Regions from separate parts of the Nitratireductor sp. J20-h4 genome, predicted to be linked through region 1. Evidence: predicted binding sites of a transcription regulator. Region 1 holds the regulator's gene; the other holds the start of a gene.
The links. The regulator LexA, encoded in region 1, represses DNA repair genes until DNA is damaged. The targets are predictions, from matches to a motif close to TGTTCNNNNTGTGTTCNG.
Positions count from the first base shown of each region.

Region 1 (4,188 bases):
TTTGCGACTGGCTCGGCTTCGGTTTTTCCATCCTGGCCGGCGGGCTGACGCTCGCGCTGATGATCCTGCCGATCGCGGCCTGCGTGGCTGAAACCACCTTGCGCATGCACGGCGAAGACCGCAGGGCCGGCTACGCGCTCGGCCTGCCGCAGCGGCGGATCGTCTGGTCGATCATGCTGCCGGCCGCCGCGCCGGGCATCTTCGCCGGGCTGGGGCTCGGCTTCGGACGCGCGGTCGCCGAGAGCGCCGCCCTGATCTTCACCAGCGGCTACGTGGTGCGCATGCCGGATTCGGTTTTCGATTCCGGACGGACCATGGCGGTCCACATCCTCGATCTGGCGATGAACGTTCCCGGCGGCGACGGCAACGCGTTCGCGACCGCCACGGTGCTCTTGGTCTCGGTCGCCGCCGTCGTCGCTCTGTTTACGGCTTTGGACGGCAAGCAAGGCAGGGAGTTCGTATGAACGTGCAAACCACAGGCCCCCGGACGATCGATGTGTCGCCGGGCCGCGTCGAAGCGAGCCATATTCGCGTCGAAAACCTCACGATTGCCTACGGCGCCCTCACCGCCTTGTCCGACGTCACCTTGTCGATCCCGCCTGGACGCATCACCGCGCTGATCGGCCCGTCGGGCTGCGGCAAGACCAGCCTGCTGACCTGCCTCAACCGTTTGATCGACCTGATCCCGGGCGCCAGGGTGACGGGCCGCATCCTTGTGCGCGACACCGACGTGCTGGGGCGGGATGCCGACCTGCTGCGCTTGCGCAAGCGCGTCGGCATGGTGTTTCAGAAACCGAACCCGTTTCCGTTCTCGATCCGCCGCAATTTTGATATCGTGTTGAGCGAGTTCGGCGTGCGTCGGCGAGCCGACCGCGAGGCGCGCATCGACGAGTGCCTGCGCGCCGTCGGCCTCCAGGCGGAGATCGGTCACCGGCTCGACATGTCGGCCTGCGCGCTGTCCGGCGGTCAGCAGCAGCGCCTGTGCATTGCCAGGGCGCTGGCGACGCGGCCGGAAATTCTGCTTCTGGACGAACCGTGCAGTGCGCTCGACCCGATGTCGACGATGACGATCGAGCGCCTGCTGCTGAAACTCAAGGACAGCGTCACGCTGGTGATCGTCACGCACAATCTGTCGCAGGCAAGACGGATTGCCGACCGGTGCGCGCTGTTCTGGACGCGGTGCGGGACCGGCTATCTGCTCGAGCACGGCACGATGGCCGATCTGTCGGAACGGCCGCAAAACCAGGTCACGGACGACTATCTCAACGGACGAGTGGCGTAACGCCGGGTCGTACACCGCCGAGCGCCCCGACACCGGACGCCCCCCGGCCCCGCGGGCATCGCGCTGACGGGCAGGTCGTGCGCAACTGGCCGCCCGCAGCCCTTGCCGGCGTCCGCCTCGGACATTCAACGGTCGGACACTTGCGGAACAAGGTGAGAACAGATAGAGTTTGTTCTGGTTTTGTTTGTCGATGATTCCGCTGGGGGCGACCATGCTAACCCGAAAACAACACGAACTGCTGCTGTTCATCCATCAACGACTGAAGGAGACCGGCATCCCGCCCTCCTTCGACGAGATGAAGGAAGCGCTCGATCTGGCCTCCAAATCTGGTATCCACCGGCTGATCACCGCACTGGAGGAGCGCGGCTTCATCCGCCGGCTGCCCAATCGCGCCCGCGCGCTGGAAGTGCTGCGCCTGCCGGAATCGATCTCGCCGGGGCTCGGGCGACCGCGCAGCTTTTCGCCGAGCGTCATCGAGGGCAGTCTCGGCAAACCGAAACCCAAACCGGCCCCGCCCGTGTCGGACAATGACGATGCCGGCGGCGTGTCGGTGCCGGTCATGGGGCGGATCGCCGCCGGCGTGCCGATCGACGCCATCCAGCACCAGACGCACGCGATCACCGTGCCGCCCGACATGCTGTCGGCCGGCGACCATTACGCGCTCGAGGTGCGCGGCGATTCGATGATCGACGCCGGCATTCTCGACGGCGACACCGTCATCATTCGCAGCGCGGCGACCGCCAATCCCGGCGACATCGTGGTGGCGCTGGTGGAAGACGCCGAGGCGACCCTGAAACGGTTTCGGCGCAAGGGCGCCTCGATCGCGCTCGAGGCCGCCAACCCGGCCTATGAGACCCGTATCTACGGCCCCGATCAGGTCAAGGTGCAGGGACGGCTGGTCGGCCTAATCCGCCGCTACTGATTTTTCCCCGGCGCCGGGCGCGCCGGGCGGGTTTCGGCCGGAGCCGGCCGGTCCGCGGCCGCGTTCCGGGCCAGCCATCCCGTTGCGACGGCTGACGGCTCAGGTCTTGCCGCCCGTGGCGTCCTTCCCGCCTTTGCGTTTTTTGTCCTTCGTGCCTTTCTTGCCGCGTTTGTAGGGCGCGAGCCCGCGCGCTTCGCGCGAGAATTTGCGGTGCGCGAACCATGGCCGTTCGTTCCGCGGCAGGGCGAAGCGCGCTTCGGCGCGCAGCGGTTCTTCGCTCGCGCTGGCGCCCTCGGTTCCAACCTGCTTGAAACGCACCTCGAGACTGCCGCGGCGGGCGAGATCGCGGGCCGTCACGACAAGAACGTTTCTTGCCCGGCACGGATTGGCGGCGGTCGCGTCGGCGATCACGATCACGCTCGCCCGGCCGCAATATGGCGCGGCCGCGGCCTGGGTTTCGGCGTGCACCACCATGGCGCCGCGTGGATCGACGGCCTCGCAGGTCGCAGCGTCGCAGACAAAGCGCGGGTCGGCGCCGGCCTTGCCGCCGGGTTTTGCGTCGGACGCGGCCCGGTCGGGGCGCTCGAGCGGTTTGACGAAGCCCGTCGCCGCGCGCGCTTTTTGCCAGATGCCGATGGTAAAACCGTTCGGCCGCGCGCGGTTGACGGCGAGCCGGCCGTCATGGCGCATGATCGCGGCCAGTCGCGCGTCCTCCGACACCATCAGGTCGGGCGGCGTGCGCGCGGCGAACGCCGCAATTCCGGCCAGTGCGAGCGGCAGCGCCAGCCAGCGCAGGCCGGTGGTGGCGATGGTGGCGGCCAGAAGCGCGCCGGTGAACAGGATCAGCGCCAGCGGCGGCATCGCGCCAACGGCGTCGATCGGGCTGTGCTCGGAGACCCGGCGCGCCACCGCCACCATGATGGCGATCCCCTGGCCCATCACCGCCAGCGCCGGTCCCTCCAGCCCGACCGGCATCAGCACGCCGGCGGCGACGGCCGGCGGCATGATCAGCGTCGAGACGACCGGCATGGCGGCGAGGTTGGCGATCAGCCCCAGCGGGGCGATGCGGTGGAAATGCCAGATCGCGTAGACCGTGGTCGCGCCGCCCGCGATCAGCGACGTGGCGGCGATGCCGAGTAGAAAATAGGTCAGGCCGCGGCCGGCCTTGCGCAGCGCGCCCTGCGGTGGCGCGCGGCCGGCGCGCCGGCCGGCCGAGGTCCGGGTTGTCCAGCCGGCATAGGCCGCAATCAGCGCCGCGGTTGCGGCGAACGACATCTGAAAACTCGGCCCGACCACTTCGTGCGGCGCCAGCGCGGCGATGATCAGCGCGGCAATCGCCAGATTACGCATGGTGATCGCCGCGCGGTCGAACAACAGCGCGATCAGCATCACCGCGATCATGATGAAGGAACGCTGGGCGGCAACCGCCGCGCCGGAAATCGCCAGATAATAGGCGGCTGCCGCCAGCGCCAGCGCGGCGGCGTATTTTTTGACCGGATGGCGCGAGGCAAAGCCCGGCGCAAGCGCGAACAGCGCCCGCAGCGCCAGCATCACCGTGCCGGCGACCAGCGCCATGTGCAGCCCGGAGATCGACAGGATATGCGCCAGTCCGGCCCGGCGCAGCGCCTCCTCGACCTCCTCGGGAATGCCGGCGCGGGTGCCGGCGATCAGCGCGGCGGCGATCTCGCCCTCCGCGCCCGCGATATGGCGCCGGATCCGGCCGGCGATTGCTTGGCGCATATTGGCCAAGCCGGCGGCGAGACGCCCGGGCGCGCCGGCCGTGCCGGCGGACGGGCGTTTTTCGGGCGTGCCGAGGAAAAATCCGGTCGCGCCGATGCCGGCCATGTAGCTTTCGAACGCGAAATCATAGCCGTAGGGCCTGACCGGTCCGGAAGGCGGGAAAAGCCGCACGACGCCATGAATGCGCTCGCCGGCGGCGATGCCGGGATCGGCGCGCGCGGTGACGCGGACACGATCGGGCGCG
Region 1 covers NZ_CM165557.1:1,791,418-1,795,605, reverse strand. Annotated here, with positions in the region: gene ACT2B0_RS08770 (PstA family ABC transporter permease) at 1-464, shown strand, start outside; gene ACT2B0_RS08765 (phosphate ABC transporter ATP-binding protein) at 461-1,282, shown strand; gene lexA (transcriptional repressor LexA) at 1,494-2,204, shown strand; gene ACT2B0_RS08755 (ComEC/Rec2 family competence protein) at 2,304-4,188, opposite strand, start outside.

Region 2 (4,188 bases), on a different replicon from region 1:
GCGCATCTGCCGCGGTCCGGCATTGCTTGTCTGGCCCGGCGCGACCACCGGCCAGGTCTTATTCTCGAAAAACTGCAACAACATAGCGGGTATGAACCGTGTCCGCGAGGCATAGACATGCCGGTCGCCGGTCGAAGACTGTCCATGGGTGAAGAAACGCTGCGGAACGACAAGGTTCAGACTGTCCTTCGCCCGTGTCATGGCCACGTAGAGCAGTCTGCGTTCTTCCTCGATCTCATCGGACGTGCCGACCCCCAGATCGGAGGGAATGCAGCCGTCGACGGTGTTGAGGACGAACACCGAGCGCCACTCCTGGCCCTTGGCGGAATGGATGGTGGAGAGGATCAGATAATCCTCATCGAGCAAAGGGACGCCGGCTTGGCCGGAAGTCGCATCCGGCGGATCGAGCGTCAGCTCGGTCAGGAATCGTTCGCGCGACGGATAGCCGGCGGCGATGTCCTCAAGCTGCAACAGATCCGCGCGGCGCATCTCGAAATCTTCATGGATGCGTTCCAGATGCGGCTCATACCATGACCTGATCCGTCCCATCTCTGCCGGCCAGCCCATGTTGGCGGTGCGGAGGTCCGCGATCAGCGATACGAGACCCGGCCAGTCGGCCGCGGCACGCGACGGCGCGGGCAGGGCAGCAAGCGTCTCGACGGGATCGGCCGTTTCGGCAACCGCATCGAGTGCCGTCTGCGCCGACGCCGGCCCGACGCCCGGCAGGAGCTGCATCAGCCGGAAGCCCGCCACGCGGTCGCGTATGTTCTGGGCGAACCGCAGCGCCGCGAGCATGTCCTTCACATGGGCGGAATCGAGGAATTTCAGGCCCCCGAACTTGACGAAGGGAATGTTCCGGCGGGTCAGCTCCACCTCCAGCGGGCCGCTGTGATGGCTCGCCCGGAACAGAACGGCCTGGTCCTTCAGCCGCATGCCGCCCTCGCGGTTGTCGAGGACCTCGTCGGCGACAAAGCGCGCCTGATCCCCTTCATCGCGGACGGTCACCAGTCGCGGCTTTTCGTTGGAGGCTCGTTCCGTCCAGAGGTCTTTCGTGTAGCGCTCCTGCGCGAGACCGATGACGCCGTTGGCGGCCGCGAGAATGGGCTGCGTCGAGCGGTAATTGCGGTCGAGCGTGATCACGTCGGCCTTCGGCGAGAATTCATTCGGGAAGTCGAGGATGTTGCGAACCGTGGCGGCGCGGAACGAATAGATCGCCTGTGCGTCGTCGCCGACGACCGTCAGGCCGCGGCCACCGAGCTTGAGCGCCATCAGGATCGACGACTGCAGCCGGTTGGTATCCTGATATTCATCGACGAGAACATGGTCCCAGCGTCCGCCGATCTCGTCGGCAAGCACGGGATCGCCCATGGTCTGCGCCCAGTAGAGCAGCAGATCGTCATAATCGAGGACGTTCTGGATCTGCTTGGCCTCGACATAGGCTGCGAACAGGTCCTTCAGCTCCTTTTCCCACGCGGCACACCACGGGAAGTTCGCCCTGAGGATTTCATCCAGCGGCGCCTCGGCATTGACGGTGCGCGAATAGATGGAAAGACAGGTGCCCTTTGCGGGAAACCGGTTTTCCGTCTTCGAGAACCCCAGATCATGCCGGGCGAGGTTCATCAGGTCGGCCGAGTCCTCGCGGTCATGGATGGTGAATTGCGGATCGAGGCCGAGTTCGATCGCGTATTCCCTGAGCAGCCGGGCACCGATCCCGTGAAACGTGCCCGACCAGGCAAGCCCGTCTGCCATGATACCGGCCTTGTCGCCAAGTGCTTTCGCGCAAATCCGCTCGACCCGTTTTCCCATTTCGGCTGCCGCGCGGCGCGAAAAGGTCATCAAAAGAATGCGCCGCGGATCGGCTCCCGAAATCACGAGCTGGGCGACACGATGGGCAAGTGTATTGGTTTTCCCGGAGCCCGCGCCGGCGATGATCAGTAACGGCCCGCCGATGCCGCCATCGGGCAAATCGATGCCGTGCAGGACCGCCGCCCGCTGATTGTCATTCAATTTTTCCAGATGCGCTGCGCTCATCCCGACCCGCCTCAAACCCTTGGGAATCAACGATGCGCGTCCCACGCATCGGCGTTTTCTGCCGGTCGAGGTGACCCGAGCCCATCAAAGAGTCCGATTGACTCAAAACCGGAAAGAGAACAAATAATGAACATACCGGAGATTTTCGCCGTTGCAAAGCCCTAAAGGGGACCTTTCCGCACCATGCCGAGCCATTCGGTCAGTCCCGCTATTTCCGAGCTTCGAGAGCGCATCGCGCATCTCGAAGGTCCGGGAGGACGCGCGCGCTCGGTTCTGCCCTTCGGCCTGAGTGACATCGACCGAAGGCTTCCGGGAGGAGGGCTGGGGCTTGGCTGTCTGCATGAGGTGGCGGGCGGCGGCAATGGTGCCGTGGATGGGGCAGCGGCCGCGCTGTTTACGGCCGGGATCGCGGCGCGCACGAAGGGCAAGGTGCTCTGGGTGGTCACAAGGCCCGATCTGTTCGCGCCGGCGATCGCCCAGGCCGGCCTTGCGCCCGACCGGGTGATCCATGTCGAGGCCGGCGACGAGAAGGCGCTGCTCGCCTGTTTCGAGGAAGGTTTGCGTCATGGCGGGCTCGGCGCCGTCGTTGCCGAGACGGCACGCCTCTCGATGACTGCTTCGCGCCGTCTGCAGCTGGCGGCCGAGAGCTCCAACACCATCGGCGTGGCGCTGCGCCGGTGGCGCCGGCAGACCGAAGCCGGGGATTTCGGGCAACCGACGGCCAGCGTCAGCCGCTGGAGGGTTTCCGTCCTGCCGTCGCGGCCCCTGCCGGTTCCGGGTCTTGGCCGGGCCCGCTGGCTGGTCGAACTCATAAGATGCCGCGCCGGCGAAAGTGCAGATTTTGAAGTGGAGGCGTGTGATGACACGGGTCGTCTCGCTCTTCCTTCCGAGGTGGCCCACGGATCGCCTCAGAAGGAAATCGGGCGACGCATCGCCTCCGGCTGATGCGCCGCTCGTCATGGCGGGACGAACCGGCCGCCGCCGTCTGATCATCGCGCTCGATGCCAATGCCGAACGGCTTGGCGTGCGTATCGGCATGGCCGTCACCAAGGCGCAGGCCCTGGTGCCCGGTTTGATCATCGCCGATAGCGATCCCGTCGCCGAGGCGGAGGGTCTGACCAAGCTGGCGCTCTGGGCGCTGCAGCGGATTTCGCCCGTGGTGATGGCCGACCCGCCGGACGGGCTGGTCATCGACACGACCGGCGCCGATCATCTGCATGGCGGGGAGGCGGCCATGCTTGCCGACATGATCAAACGCTTTGCCGCCTCCGGCGTCGAAGCCCGGGCGGCAGTCGCCGATACCTGGGGCGCGGCCCATGCCGCAGCCCGGTTTGTCGCCCGGCCGGCCATCATCATTCCGCCAGGCGAGGGTGAAGCCATGCTTCGGACCCTGCCGCTGCAGGCGCTCCGGCTCGATGCCGAAACGGTGTCCGGCCTGATCACCCTCGGTTTCGAGACGGTGGGCGAACTCCTCGAGCAGCCGCGCGCGCCTCTGACGCTGCGTTTCGGTCCGGAGATCGGACGCCGTCTGGACCAGGCGCTTGGCCGGATCGCCGAGCCGGTCGATCCCGTCCGGTCGCCCGAGCTGATCGAGGCGCGCAAGGTTTTCGGGGAGCCGATCGGCGCCGCCGAAACCATCGCCCGCTATATCGCCAAACTGGTCGATGCTCTTTGCGCTGAACTCGAGAAAGCCGGGCTTGGCGCGCGGCGGCTCGATCTCCTGTTCCATCGGGTCGACAACACCATGCAATACGTGCGGATCGGCATGGCCCAGCCGGTGCGGGATCCCAAGCGACTGACCCGGCTCTTCCGCGACAAGCTGGAAACCGTCGATCCGGGGTTCGGAATCGAAATCATGGTGCTGGTCGCCATCCAGACCGAGCCGGTTCGCGAAAGACAGACGATCTCCTCCCTGGTCGAGGAACCCGAACCGGACGTTTCCGACCTCGTCGATGTGCTCGCCAACCGGATCGGCGACAGGATGCTGTGCCGGTTCACGCCGGTGCAAAGCGATGTGCCGGAACGGTCCGTCGCGCGCATTCCGCCGCTGGCGCCGGAAACCGGGCTGACCTGGGAGGGCGACTGGCCACGGCCACCGCGGCTCCTGCCCCGGCCCGAGCCCGTCGAGACCATGGCGCTTCTGCCCGACCATCCGCC
Region 2 covers NZ_JBQUVI010000001.1:176,644-180,831, forward strand. Annotated here, with positions in the region: gene ACT2B0_RS22350 (ATP-dependent helicase) at 1-2,031, opposite strand, end outside; gene ACT2B0_RS22355 (ImuA family protein) at 2,215-2,976, shown strand; gene ACT2B0_RS22360 (Y-family DNA polymerase) at 2,891-4,188, shown strand, end outside.
Region 2: a site for LexA is predicted at 2,147-2,164, ahead of ACT2B0_RS22355 (ImuA family protein). Genes of this name have one in related genera too.